DNA from 2 places in the Affinirhizobium pseudoryzae genome. Region 2 is predicted to be linked to the other one. Evidence: predicted binding sites of a transcription regulator. Region 2 holds the regulator's gene; the other holds the start of a gene.
The links. The regulator HrcA, encoded in region 2, represses chaperone genes, less so after heat shock. The targets are predictions, from matches to a motif close to GTTAGCACTCNCNNNNNGNGAGTGCTAAC.
Positions count from the first base shown of each region.

Region 1: a site for HrcA is predicted at 3,608-3,636, ahead of groES (co-chaperone GroES). Genes of this name have one in related genera too.

Region 1 covers NZ_CP049241.1:354,124-361,387, forward strand. The annotation lists gene G6N78_RS01905 (DUF1902 domain-containing protein) at 1-212, shown strand, start outside; gene G6N78_RS01910 (bifunctional riboflavin kinase/FAD synthetase) at 238-1,218, opposite strand; gene G6N78_RS01915 (TIGR01459 family HAD-type hydrolase) at 1,232-2,080, opposite strand; gene chrA (chromate efflux transporter) at 2,183-3,553, opposite strand; gene groES (co-chaperone GroES) at 3,693-3,989, shown strand; gene groL (chaperonin GroEL) at 4,059-5,699, shown strand; gene G6N78_RS01935 (alpha/beta hydrolase family protein) at 5,809-6,837, shown strand; gene G6N78_RS01940 (hypothetical protein) at 6,888-7,202, opposite strand.
Region 2 covers NZ_CP049241.1:803,257-810,520, reverse strand. The annotation lists gene G6N78_RS03970 (VOC family protein) at 1-272, opposite strand, end outside; gene rph (ribonuclease PH) at 284-1,000, opposite strand; gene hrcA (heat-inducible transcriptional repressor HrcA) at 1,176-2,264, shown strand; gene grpE (nucleotide exchange factor GrpE) at 2,355-2,990, shown strand; gene ptsN (PTS IIA-like nitrogen regulatory protein PtsN) at 3,068-3,532, opposite strand; gene hpf (ribosome hibernation-promoting factor, HPF/YfiA family) at 3,596-4,168, opposite strand; gene rpoN (RNA polymerase factor sigma-54) at 4,432-5,970, opposite strand; gene lptB (LPS export ABC transporter ATP-binding protein) at 6,123-6,917, opposite strand; gene G6N78_RS03930 (LptA/OstA family protein) at 6,933-7,264, opposite strand, start outside.

The DNA of each region.
Region 1 (7,264 bases), 450 kb from region 2:
GCCTTGACCTTGACGATCTGCCGCTCGAAAGGGAGGTAGATACGGAGCGCGAAACGGTTCCGATTTACATGGACCGGCCGAAATTGGACAATGAATACCGCTGTTTCCTGGAAACCAAGGTGTCTCGCGCACGTGACGATATAGCCGCCGGCAGGGTTATGTCCGCGGAGGAAACCGAGAAGTTGTTTGCGGAACGCGCCCTGTCCCGCTGATCACGAGCCGATCCTACAGCGCAACTCAAAACGCAATCGTCGCATCCAACTCGCCGAGCGGCGTGACGCCGGAGAGGAGCGCGCGGGCTTCCGCCTCGTCCTGCTGCATCTGGGCGACCAGCGGGTCCAGTCCGTCGAACTTCAGCTCCGGACGCAGGTAGCCGAAGAAGGAGACGGACGAGACTTCGCCGTAAAGATTGCCCGAGAAATCGAAGAGGAAGGTTTCAAGCAGCGGTGCGCCGTTGTCGGTCACCGTTGGGCGGCGGCCGTAGCTTGCGACGCCATCGTGCAGCGAACCATCCGGGCGGCGGAAGCGCACGGCATAGATGCCGGCCCTCAGTTCGGTTTCCGGGGCGAGCCGCATGTTGGCGGTCGGATAGCCCAAGGTGCGGCCAAGCTGTTCGCCACCGATCACCTCGGCTTCCACTGTATAGCGATAGCCGAGCAGGCCCGCAGCCTGCGCCACGTCACCCTCGCCCAAAAGGGCGCGGATGCGGCTGGACGAAATCACCTCGGCGCCTTCGTCGCGGAAGGCATCGATGAGGGAGACGTCGAACCCATGCCGGCGGCCAGCTTCCATCAGATAGGCCGGGCCACCCTCGCGGCCACGACCGAAATGGAAATCGAAACCGGTGACGACGGCGCTGGCTTTCAGCCAGTCGGCCAGGATCGAGGTGACGAAATCCTCGGCGGAACGCTGGGAGAACTCCCGGTCGAAGGGATATTCGATGACGGAGCGGAAACCCATGGCTTCCAGCAGCCGTGCCTTCAGAGGCGCCGGCGTGAGGCGGAAGACCGGTTGGTCCGGCTTGAAGACGGTGCGCGGATGCGGCTCGAAGGTCAGCACCAGGGCCGGCACGCCGCGCGCTTCAGCCAGCGACAGCGCCCGCTCCAGCACGCTGCGGTGACCGCGATGCACGCCGTCGAAATTGCCGATCGCCACCACGCCGCCCTTCAGTTCGGGCGGCAGCGGTTCCTTCTGCTCATTGCGGTAAAATACGGTCATCGGGCGTTATCCGTCAGGCGAGGCGCGGCATCCACCATTTGGGCGTGGCACCCTCGCGCTTCAGATAGGCATTCAGGATCGCTTCGTCCGTCTCGCCGTTGATCGTATATTCCGCCGCATGGATGCCGCCGGAGATGTAGAGAAGGTCGAGGCCGTAGCTGAGCGCGCCCTTCACGTCCGTCGGCATGCCGTCGCCGACCGCAATCACCTTGGCAAGGTCGATCTCGCCCTTCACCTCGCGGGCCGCGGCAAGCGCTGCCTCGTAGATCGGCTTGTGCGGCTTGCCGGCAATGCGGGTCGAACCGCCGAGTTGCTCATAATAGGCGGCCACGGCGCCGGCGCAGGGGATGATGCGATGGCCGCGCTCGACCACCAGATCCGGATTGGCGCAGATGAACGGCGCACCCTTTTCGGCAAAACGCACCAGCATGTCGTGATAATCTTCCGGCACTTCCTTTTCGTCGTCGAAAAAGCCAGTGCAGACGATGGCTTCGGCCTGCTCTTCGCCGGTGACGGTCACGTCCAGTCCGTCGAACAGCGGCATGTCGCGTTCGGGGCCGAGCAGGAAGACCTTCTTCGGGCCTTCGGCGATCAGGGTGCGGGTCACGTCGCCGGAGGTGACGATGCGGTCATAGGCCTCGTCCGGCACGCCGATGGCGCGCAGCTGATCGATGACACCCGGCGCCGGGCGCGGGGAATTGGTGATCAGCACCACGGCCAGGCCTGCCTTGCGGGCTTCGGACAGCGCCACGCAGGCGGCGGGGAAGGCATCGATACCGTTGTGCAAAACGCCCCATACATCGGACAGCACGAGTTCATAGCCAGAGGTGATTGCGCCAAGCGTCTGAATGCGGTGTGCCATGGTCATCCAATGCGGTTCCGGGACATATCTGGCGCTGACATGGCAAAGCTCGGCCCGGATGGCAAGGAGTTTCGTTTGACCTTTGTCGTGGCGGTCCAGTGATCAGAAGCCCGCAAGGCGCCAGAGAAGGCCTGCCAGCGCGCAAGCCAGCAGCACCTTCACCAGGTCGATCTTCAGCCGCAGCAGGAGAAGAGCGGAGACGAGGAAAAGCGCCAGCGCCGCCGGATCAAGCGTCGCAACTGTCGGCCACCAGAGGCCGGGGGAGCCCTCGCCCGTCCATCCGGGCACCAGCGGCAGACGGCGCACCTCTGCGAACAGAACGTGCAGGCCGAACCAAAGCGCCAGATTGGCAATGACGCCAACCACCGCCGCGGTGATGGCGGACAGGGCGGCGGCAATTTGCGGCCTACCGCGCAGCCGCTCGATGTAAGGCGCGCCGGCGAAGATCCAGATGAAGCTCGGCACGAAGGTGGCCCAGGCAGTGAGACAAGCTCCCAGAATGCCGCCGACAACCGGATCGAGGCCGGGCACGGTGCGGAAGCCGACGAGATAACCGACATAGGAGAGCACCAGCACCAGCGGCCCCGGCGTGGTCTCGGCGAGCGCCAGCCCGTCCAGCATCTCGCCGGGCATCAGCCAGCGGTAATCCTGCACGGCCACCTGCGCCACATAGGCGAGCACCGCATAGGCACCGCCGAAGGTGACAAGCGCCATCTTGGAGAAGAAGGCGAACATGGCAGCAAGGTTTTCCGCGCCGGCCATGGCCAGAAGAACGAGGAAGGGCAGCTGCCAGACAAAGATCCAGAAGGCGAGCGACAGAAGCGAGCGGCCAAGCGAGACGCGCCGGCTCTCCGCCGAAACCGGCTCCGGGGTCTCCGTTGGGGCCGGCAGCCGGCGCGCGTGGATGAACCCGGCAAGAGTGGCGACCAGCACCACCAGCGGGAACGGCAGGCCGAGCACGAAGAGCGCGACGAAGGCAGCGATGGCCAGCCCCAGCAGGAACCGTGTCTTCAGTGTGCGGCGCGCCAGCCGGATCACCGCTTCCAGCACGATGGTGAGCACCGCCGCCTTGAGGCCGAAGAACAGGCCGGCCAGCCAGCCGGCATCCTGGAAAAGGGCATAGAGGGTGGAGAGACCGATGATGACGAAGAGGCCTGGCAGCACGAAGAGCAGGCCGGCGACGATGCCGCCGCGCACGCCATGTTTGAGCCAGCCGATATAGGTGGCAAGCTGCTGCGCTTCCGGCCCCGGCAGCAGCATGCAGTAGCTCAACGCGTGGAGGAAGCGCTCCTCGGCTAACCATTTGCGCTCGTCCACCACCGCCTTGTGCATCAGCGCGATCTGCGCCGCCGGCCCGCCGAAGGAAAGGCAGCCGATGCGGGCGAACACGCGGACGAGGTCAAAGAAGGCGGCGGTCTCTTCGGGGCTCTCTGAGCGGGACGCACCGGCGCGCGCGTTAACCGAACCGGACATATTTTCTTGTTTCCCGTTCTTGACTCGTCCGCCGGTCGATCTTATCTCAGCCTCGCTAGCACTCGCCAACAGGGAGTGCTAACAGCAGGATCACGGGCCCTAGAGACCCGTCTATGTCATTTGATCGAGGGATTAGACAATGGCAAGCACCAATTTCCGCCCGCTGCACGACCGCGTCGTCGTTCGTCGCGTCGAGTCTGAAGAAAAGACCAAGGGCGGCATCATCATTCCCGACACCGCCAAGGAAAAGCCGGCTGAAGGCGAAATCATCGCTGTTGGCCCGGGCGCCCGTAAGGAAAACGGCGAACTCGTCGCGCTCGACGTCAAGGTTGGCGATCGCGTTCTGTTCGGCAAGTGGTCCGGTACGGAAGTCAAGCTCGACGGCGTCGACCTTCTGATCATGAAGGAATCCGACATCATGGGCATCATCGGCTGATTTCAGCCGACGGTTCTTCCACAACAAGATTGAACGACAGCGGGCAGAACGCCCCAAGGAGTTTTCAAAATGGCTGCTAAGGAAGTCAAATTCGGCCGCACCGCGCGCGAAAAGATGCTGCGTGGCGTCGACATTCTCGCAGATGCCGTCAAGGTTACGCTCGGCCCGAAGGGTCGTAACGTCGTGATCGACAAGTCCTTCGGCGCTCCGCGCATCACCAAGGACGGTGTCTCGGTTGCCAAGGAAATCGAACTGGAAGACAAGTTCGAGAACATGGGCGCCCAGATGGTCCGCGAAGTTGCGTCGAAGACCAACGACATCGCAGGCGACGGCACCACGACCGCAACCGTTCTCGCCCAGGCCATCGTTCGCGAAGGCCAGAAGGCTGTTGCTGCCGGCATGAACCCGATGGATCTGAAGCGCGGCATCGATCTCGCCGTTGCTGAAGTCGTGAAGGATCTCCAGGCCAAGGCCAAGAAGATCAACACATCGGAAGAAGTTGCCCAGGTCGGCACGATCTCCGCAAACGGCGACACGCAGGTTGGCCGCGACATCGCGGAAGCCATGCAGAAGGTCGGCAACGAAGGCGTCATCACGGTTGAAGAAGCCAAGACCGCCGAGACCGAACTCGAAGTCGTCGAAGGCATGCAGTTCGACCGCGGTTACCTGTCGCCCTACTTCGTCACCAACCCGGAAAAGATGGTTGCTGACCTGGAAGACGCCTTCATTCTCCTGCACGAGAAGAAGCTTTCGAACCTCCAGGCCATGCTGCCGGTTCTCGAAGCCGTTGTTCAGACCGGCAAGCCGCTCGTCATCATCGCTGAAGACGTCGAAGGCGAAGCCCTTGCAACGCTCGTCGTCAACAAGCTGCGTGGCGGCCTGAAGATTGCTGCCGTCAAGGCTCCGGGCTTCGGCGATCGCCGCAAGGCCATGCTGGAAGACATCGCAATCCTGACCGGCGGTACCGTGATCTCCGAAGATCTCGGCATCAAGCTCGAGAATGTCACCCTCGACATGCTCGGCCGCTCGAAGAAGGTTTCGATCTCCAAGGAAAACACCACGATCGTTGACGGGGCCGGCCAGAAGGCTGACATCGAAGGCCGTGTTGCCCAGATCAAGGCCCAGATCGAAGAAACCACCTCCGACTACGACCGCGAAAAGCTGCAGGAACGTCTTGCCAAGCTCGCTGGCGGCGTTGCCGTGATCCGCGTTGGCGGTGCAACGGAAGTCGAAGTGAAGGAGCGCAAGGACCGCATCGACGACGCTCTGAACGCAACCCGCGCGGCCGTTCAGGAAGGCATCGTACCGGGCGGCGGTACCGCTCTCCTGCGTTCCTCCACGAAGATCACCGTCAAGGGTGTGAACGACGACCAGGAAGCCGGCATCAACATCGTTCGCCGCGCTCTGCAGTCGCTGGTTCGCCAGATCGCAGACAACGCCGGTGACGAAGCTTCGATCGTTGTTGGCAAGATCCTCGAAAAGAACGACGACAACTTCGGCTACAACGCTCAGACCTCTGAGTATGGCGACATGATCGCCATGGGTATCGTTGACCCGGTCAAGGTTGTTCGTACCGCTCTGCAGAACGCCGCTTCGGTTGCTTCGCTGCTGATCACGACGGAAGCCATGATCGCCGAACTGCCGAAGAAGGATGCTCCGGCCGGCATGCCGGGCGGAATGGGCGGAATGGGCGGCATGGACATGATGTAAGACCTTCGGGTCTGACATCTGGACCATCCGGTTCGGACTACGGAAAGGGCGGCTCGCAAGGCCGCCCTTTCTGCGTTATGCAGCGGCGCAAAGCTTTTTGGGGGTGGAGATGACGGGTCACAGTATCGGGTTTCGAAGCGGGCTGCTGCTGGACGAGGCGCGGTCCAACTGGACGGGAGACGGCGCGCGACCGGTGCGCTGGTCCGCCTGGTATCCGGCAGCGCCGAACAGCCCGACGGTGGAGATCGGCATCCCGCCCGGCCGTGCGCTCTATTCCCTCGGGCTGCTGGCGCCGGAGGCCGACCTTTCCCCGGACCGTGACCGCTTTCCCGTGGTGCTGATCTCGCACGGCACCGGCGGCTCCGCCTCGGGCCTTGGCTGGCTCGCCTCGTCGCTGGCGGCACGGGGATACGTCGTGCTGGGGGTCGATCACCACGGCAATACGGGTGTGGAGGCCTATCGCCCGGAAGGTTTTCTCTGCTGGTGGGAGCGCGCGCAGGACCTGAGTTTTCTGCTGGACGGCCTCTCGGCTGACGGCGCCTTTGCCGGGCGCCTCGATCTGTCCGATGTCTCTGCGGCAGGGTTTTCGCTGGGTGGCTACACGGCACTGGCGCTTGCCGGGGCGATCACGGAAACCGAGCGGATGATGGCCTTTGTCAAGGAGCATCCAGCCACCGCCGGCCCCCAGGAAATGCCGGATCTTGCCGACCAGATCGAACCGCTTCTCACCTCCAGCGCCGTGTTTCGCCGGTCGTGGGACAGGCAGTCGCAGAGCTATCGCGACAAACGGGTGCGGGCTGTCGTCGCCATCTCGCCCGCGCCCCCCGTGCGGGGATTCACCGACGACAGCCTCAGCGCCATCCACCTGCCGGTTTCCATCCTCTGCGGCGAGGCGGACGAGGAAGCCCCTTATGATCTGTGTTCGGTATGGCTGCACGAGCGCCTGCCGCAAAGCACGCTCACCAGCCTTGGCACGACCGTCGGCCACTACACACTGCTGCCGGTGGGAACGCAGACGGCGGTCCGTTCGAATGCGCAATACTGGAAGGATGCGCCCGGCGTGGACCGGGCGGCGGTGCATGCCACCGCCGCGGAACTGACACTGGCCGCCCTCAACGCCCAGCGTCTCCTTCGATGAGCCTCTCCGTAGCGGCCTGACGCGGCGGCCTTTGCCACCGCGTCCCGGCGTCAATAATAGCCGTAACCGTTGTGGCTCTTGCGGTGGATGTTGCGCGATGCGCGGTCCTGCATGCGCTCGATCTGGCGGCGTTCCTGGCGGGAGATATACCCGTCACGTCCGGCGCGCGCCTGCGCCCGGTCGATGCGATGCTGCTGCCGAGACAACTGGCGTGCCTCGCGCGGGGTGAGTTCGCCCTGACGCAGGGAGCGATGGATCCGATATTCCTGCCGGTTCTCCCGTGCCTCGCTTCGGTGGGTCTGGGAAAACACCGGGCCTGACGAGGCCATGACGAGTGCCAGGGCTCCAATGAGAATGGTCTTCATGAGGTTTCCTTCCATGTCCATTCGAAGTTGCGAATACACACTGTGTCCGCACACCTGAATGT
Region 2 (7,264 bases):
GTCATGGCATCCAGATCATCGTCCGTCACCGTGAAGCAGACATGGCCCGGTCCGCGCGCGCCGTGCAGCGGCACGGGAAACGGGTCGTTGTCGATCGGCGCTTCGGTCTCGTTCGGATTGAAGATCAGAAGCACGCCAGCACCGCAGCGATAGAAGATGTGCCGGTTGCCGCCGCGCCGGATTTTCTCAAGGCCGAGAACGTTGTCGTAAAACGCCTCCGCCTTGTCGAGATCATCGGCGTAAAGCGCCGTTTCCAGCACAGCTTCGATCACGGTTCTTCCTTTCAGGCCACCGCCTGCTTCTGCATCTCGACCAGTTCAGCCGTGCCGGCAGCGGCGAGATCGAGCAGCGTCAGCAGTTCCTCGCGCGAAAACGGCTTGCCTTCCGCCGTTCCCTGCACTTCAACGATGCCGCCCGAGCCGGTCATGACGAAATTCGCGTCCGTTTCGGCGGCCGAATCTTCGAGGTAATCGAGGTCAATCACCGGCTGGCCGGCAAAGATGCCGCAGGAAATCGCCGCCACATGATCCTTCAGCACGCGCTCCACCTTGACCATGTTGCGCGCTTCCATCCACTTCAGGCAGTCGTAAAGCGCGATCCAGGCACCGGTGATGGAGGCCGTGCGCGTGCCGCCATCCGCCTGGATGACGTCGCAATCCACGGTGATCTGGCGCTCGCCCATCGCTTCGAGATCGACGACGGCGCGCAGCGAGCGGCCGATCAGGCGCTGGATCTCCTGCGTGCGGCCACCCTGCTTGCCGGCGGCGGCCTCGCGCTTCATCCGGTCGCCGGTGGCGCGCGGCAGCATGCCGTATTCGGCCGTCACCCAACCCTTGCCGGAATTGCGCAGCCACGGCGGCGTCTTGTCTTCCAGGCTTGCGGTGACCAGAACATGCGTATCGCCGAACTTGACGAGACAGGACCCTTCGGCGTGCTTGGAGACATTGCGCTCGAAGCTGACTTTGCGCATCTGGTCGGTTTTTCTGCCTGAGGGTCGCATCTGGTTCTCCTGACGGTTCGTGCACCGCGTCTTAAGGTGCCGGCCGCGCTTTTGCAAAGGAAAAGCCGGTTTGCGGCCGCATGCTCGCAGGTGCTGTTCGAATTCTCTTTTGCCAACGGCACTGCAGGCATTATATTCAGGAGACAATGGTCAACGAATGGAAGAAATGCGACAGATGGATCTTCATGCATCGGGGGGAAGGGAAGGCGCTTCCGGGCTCGATGATCGCTCGCGCGAGATCTTCCGCCGCATCGTCGAGAGCTATCTGGAGACCGGCGAACCGCTGGGATCGCGCAATCTCTCGCGCCTTTTGCCCATGTCGCTCTCACCGGCCTCAGTGCGCAATGTGATGAGCGATCTCGAGGAACTGGGGCTGATCTATGCGCCGCATATCAGCGCCGGGCGATTGCCGACCCAGTCCGGCCTGCGCTTTTTCGTTGATGCCTTCATGCAGGTGGGAGACCTCTCTCCGGACGAGCGCACGACGATCGAACGGCAGATCCGCGCCGCTGACCGCGACCAACCGATGGAAAGCCTGATGACCGAGGCAAGCCGCATGCTGTCGGGCGTGTCGCGCGGCGCCGGCATCGTCATCACGGCGAAGAACGATCCCGTTCTCAAGCACGTCGAATTCATCCGCCTGGAGCCGACGAAGGCGCTGGCCATCCTGGTGGGTGAGCATAACCAGGTGGAAAACCGCATCATCGAACTGCCGGCCGGCGTCACCTCCTCGCAGCTGACGGAAGCCGCCAACTTTCTCAACGCGCACCTGACCGGCCAGACCCTGCCAGAGCTGCGCGGCCAGCTGAACACGCTGAAACAGCAGGTGCAGAGCGAACTCGATCTTTTGTCGCAAGATCTGGTCGAACGCGGGCTCGCGGTTTGGGCGGGCGATAGCGAGGACGGCAAGCCGGCGCGTCTCATCGTGCGCGGCCGCGCCAACCTTCTCGAAGGTCTTGCCGGCGCCGAGGATATCGACCGGCTGCGGCTTCTCTTCGATGACCTCGAAAAGAAGGACAGCCTGATCGAGATCCTCGAACTCGCCGAAACCGGGCCTGGCGTGCGCATCTTCATCGGCTCGGAAAACAAGCTCTTTTCTTTGTCCGGGTCGTCGCTCATCGTCGCACCTTACCGGGACGACGAGGAGCGCATCATCGGGGCCGTGGGTGTCATCGGCCCGACCCGCCTCAACTATTCCCGGATCGTGCCGATGGTGGATTATACGGCGCAGCTGCTCAGCCGGCTGACGCGCAACCCGCTGTAGCGGGATTGCTTATCCTGCCGCCAAGCCTTGATTTTTTGGCCGCAAACCTCGATATCGGGCTCAAATTCCAACCCCGTACCGGAGAACGTCATGACCGACGAGACGAAGAAAAACGGACCTGACGCGTCTGAAAACGAAAACGTCGCGGAAGCCGTCGCATCGAGACTTGAAGAGGCAGCCACCGAAGGCGCAGACCAGCAGACGCCGGATCCGCTGGAGGCCGTGCGCGCTGAAAACGAACAGCTGCGTGACCGCTTCCTGCGCCTGGCCGCCGAAATGGACAATCTGCGCCGCCGCACGGAGCGCGACGTCAAGGACGCCAAGTCCTATGCGGTGACCGCCTTTGCGCGTGACATGCTGGCCGTATCGGACAATCTGCGCCGTGCGCTGGACAGCGTGCCGGCCGACGCCATGGAAAGCGGGGACGCGGGCCTGAAGGCGCTGGTCGAGGGTGTCGATATGACCGAGCGCGCCATGCTGTCGGCGCTGGAACGCCACGGCGTGCGCAAGATGGAGGCGGAAGGCCAGAAGTTTGACCCGAACTTCCACCAGGCCATGTTCGAGGTGCCGAACCCCAACGTGCCGAACAATACCGTGGTCCAGGTGGTGCAGGCCGGCTACGTGATCGGCGAACGCGTGCTGCGCCCGGCCATGGTCGGTGTTGCCAAGGGCGGCCCGAAAGCCGAGGTTTCGGCTGAAGCAACGGCAGACGCCGACAAGGGCTGATCATCTCGATCCGATGAAACCAAGAGGCCCGCCTTCGCGCTGAAGGCGGGCCTCTGTGTTTAAACGGGATGATCCGGTCAGGCGGCGTTCGATGCCTGTTCCTCGTTGAGGAAGGCATAGATGGCCGACGCGGAATCGGTGGCGCGCAGCTTTGCCACCAGTTCCTGGTCGCGCAGCACGCGGGCAATGCGCGACAGCGCCTTCAGATGATCTGCTCCGGCGCCTTCCGGTGCCAGAAGCAAGAAAACGAGATCGACAGGTTCGTCATCGAGAGCCTCGAAATCGACCGGCGTTTCGAGGCGTGCGAACAGGCCCTTGATTTCGCCGATGCTGCCGAGCTTTCCGTGGGGAATGGCAATGCCATGACCCACGCCTGTCGAGCCAAGTCGCTCACGCTGCAAAATGACGTCGAAGATTTCCCGCTCGGGTACGCCTGTCAGCTTGGCGGCCTTTGCTGCGAGTTCCTGCAATAACTGCTTCTTGGAATTCACCTTCAGGGCGGGGATTATCGCATCTTGCTGCAGCAGGTCTGCCAACGCCATTCTTTCCATCCTTCTGCCTCCTTTTCGGAGGTATGGGAGCGCCCTTGGGCGCCCCCGTCAGGCTTATCCTTTGATACTGGCGGCGTCGATCCAGCCAATATTGCCGTCGTTGCGGCGGTAGACGATGTTCAGCTGCTGTTCCGGGTTGCGGAAAAACAGAACCGGTTCATCGGTCATGTCGAGTGCCATGACGGCGGAAGCCACCGTCATGGTTTTCAGCGGCTTCGAACTCTCGGCCACGATTGTCGGCGCGAAATCCTCCGGCACTTCTTCTGCCTCGTCCGGCACGCGATCCATCACCGTGTAGGCGATTTCGGCATAACCGTTGGAGGTTGCGCCAGCATGGTGATCCTTCAGCTTGCGCTTGTAACGCCGCAAACGCTTCTCGATCCGCTCTGCGGCGGCATCGAAGCTGACCTGCGGGTCGTTGGCTTCGCCTGCCGCATGCAGGACGATGCCGGTATCAAGATGCACCTTGCAATCGGTCGCGAACCGGGACCCGGATTTCTCAACGATCACCTGTCCCGAATAACCACCGTCGAAGTATTTTGTAACCGCCTCCCCGATATGGCCCTCGATTCGCGTTCTGAACGAATCGCCGATTTCCATATGCTTTCCGGATACACGCACACTCATGGAATTCTTTCCTTCTTGTCGTGACTTGCGATTGTCAGTCTACGTCAAGCGGCTCACTCATCCAAGCGTCTCTCGAAAGACGAGGCCGTATTCAATGTCGAATGCCCTTTATCAGGCGTTATCGTTGGTGAGCCAATGTCTCATTTTGCCGGTGCGGCGCGCTTCTATCGGTCAGGGGGGCAAAAGTCAACGGTTGCTAAACTTGCAGCCGATTCTGAAAGATTTCGCGTCTGCCGGGCAAAAGAAGGCCGTTTTGCCGCCCTTCAGCAGGCTGCAAGCTTTGCCCTCGCCTTCTTTTCGCGCCGCCGCTGCACCGAGGAGGGAATGTTCATGGCTTCCCGGTACTTGGCGACCGTGCGGCGGGCGAGCTCGACGCCGCCATTCTTCAGGCTGAGCACAATATCGTCATCGGAGAGAACGGCATCGGGACTTTCCTTCTCGATCAGCATGCGGATGCGATGCCGCACCGCTTCGGCGGAATGGCTGTCGCCGCCTTCGGCAGAATTGATCGAGACGGTGAAGAAATATTTGAGCTCGAACAGGCCGCGCGGTGTCAGCATGTACTTGTTCGAGGTGACGCGGCTCACCGTCGATTCGTGCATCTTGATCGCGTCCGCGACGGTCTTCAGGTTGAGCGGCCTCAAGTGAGCGACCCCGTGCACCAGGAAGGCATCCTGCTGGCGGACGATTTCGGTCGCCACCTTCATGATGGTCTTCGCACGCTGGTCGAGGCTGCGGGTCAGCCAGTTGGCCGTCTGCAGGCACTCGGAGAGAAAGTTCTGATCCTCACCCTGGCGTACCGGCTTCTTCGAGACGGTCTGGAAATAGGTCTGGTTGACGAGCACGCGGGGAAGGGTGTCCGGGTTGAGCTCGACGGCCCAGCCGCCATCATTGCTGGCGCGGACAACGATGTCCGGCACCACCGTCTCGATCGAGCCGCTCTGGAAGGCCGTGCCCGGGCGCGGGTTGAGGCCGCGGATTTCCGCCAGCATGTCGACGAGATCCTCGTCATCCACGCCGCAGAGTTTGCGAAGGGTGGCAAAATCCCGCTTGGCCAGCAGCTCCAGATGCTGCAGCAGCGCCTGCATGGCCGGATCGAGGCGATCCTTCTGCTGGAGCTGGATGGACAGGCATTCGCTGAGCGAGCGTGCATAGACGCCGGGCGGATCGAGCGTCTGGAGCACCGCCAGGATCCGCTCCACCTCGGTGGAACTTGCCCCGAGCCGCTCTGCCACGTCACCGATCTCGCCCTGCAGATAGCCGTTGTCGTCCAACTGATCGGTCAGGTGCTGGGCAATCAGGAGATCGGCCGGGCGTGCCAGCAGAAACGGGATCTGCTGGCCGAGGTGCTCCCGCAAGGTGACGATTCCGGCGACGAAATCATCAAGGTCATAGGCTTCGCCAGCCTCTCCGCCCGGCATGGACTTCCATTGGCTGAGCAGTTCCGGGGCGTCCGGCCGCTTTTGCGGTGAATCATCCTGGAAGACATTCTCAAAGTCGCCATCGAGGCGTTCACTCAGCTGTTCCGGCTGGGCGGAACCATTGTCGAACCAGTCTCCTTCGGCATCGGTGGCGGCGGAAAACTCCTCCACGGGCGCACTGTCGCCCGCATCGGGCATATCGCCGCTTGTTTCACCATTGCCTGCGGAAAATTCGAGCAGCGGGTTCTTTTCCACTTCCTGCGCAATGAACTGGTTCAGCTCGAAATGCGTCATCTGCAGCAGCTGGATGGACTGCATCAGCTGGGGCGTCATAACGAGCGATTGGCTCTGGCGCAGGAAAAGGCTGGCGGATAAAGCCATGGTGGACGCGGAACTCCCTACAAACCCCCTTTTTGGGCCAGTTTGTCGATGGATATACCATCAGAGCAAGCTGTTGGCCCAAAAATTGCTTGTTTAAGAGGTTTGGTCAAGCTCTGACGTCGTGGGACAGTAAATTTCCTGTCAGCTTGACGTCAGAGATGGAATTTGTCGCCAAGATACAGGCGACGCACATCCGCATTGTTGACGATCTCGTCGGCACGACCATGGGTGAGTACTTCGCCGGCATGAATAATGTAGGCGCGATCGATCAGGCCCAAGGTTTCACGGACATTGTGGTCAGTAATCAGAACGCCAATGCCGCGTGCCGTCAAGTGACGAACGAGATTCTGGATGTCGGAGACCGAGATCGGATCGACGCCGGCGAAGGGTTCGTCGAGCAGCATGAAGGCCGGGTCGGTGGCCAGCGCGCGGGCGATTTCCAGACGCCGCCGCTCACCGCCCGACAGAGCCACCGCCGGCGCCTTGCGCAGTCGGCCGATGTTGAACTCTTCGAGCAGTTCGTCGAGCTTGCGCTCCCGCTTCGTGCGGTCCCTCTCGTGCACTTCGAGGACGGCACGGATGTTTTCCTCCACCGTCAGGCCACGGAAGATCGAGGCTTCCTGCGGCAGGTAGCCGACCCCAAGGCGCGAACGACGATACATCGGCATGCGGGTCACGTCATTGCCGTTGATCGCAATCACGCCCTGATCCACCGCCACCAAGCCGGTGATCATGTAGAAACAGGTCGTCTTGCCGGCACCGTTCGGCCCCAGCAGGCCGACAGCCTCGCCGCGGCGAACGATCAGCGATACGCCGTTGACGACACGCCGGGTGTCATAGGTTTTCGAGAGGCTGTGAGCGATCAGGGTTCCTTCATACCGCGCCTTGTCACGCGGATCGAAACCTTCGCTTACGCCTTGTGGAGGACGCCGTGAAAAAAGAGCCATCGAAACGGGGGTCGCCTACTGCTTCGGCTTCGATTTCGGATCAAGCATGATCTCGATGCGCTTGCCGCAATTGTCGAGCTTTGCCTCTCCGCTATCGACGCGAACGACCATCTTGCAGCCGGTCAGCACGTTCGGGCCATCCGTCAGCACCACCTGCTTGCCCGTCAGGGTAAAGATCTGGGTGGCCATGTCGTATTCGCCCTCGTCGCCGGTGGCGGTCTGCGTGCCGGAGTTCAGCAGCACCTTGCCCGACACGAAGATCTTGTCGATGTCCTGCTGGCCGGACGTGACGCTGCTGCTCTGCGTGCCGGCGGGATCGCCCTTGTAGAGGACGGTCATCTTCATGG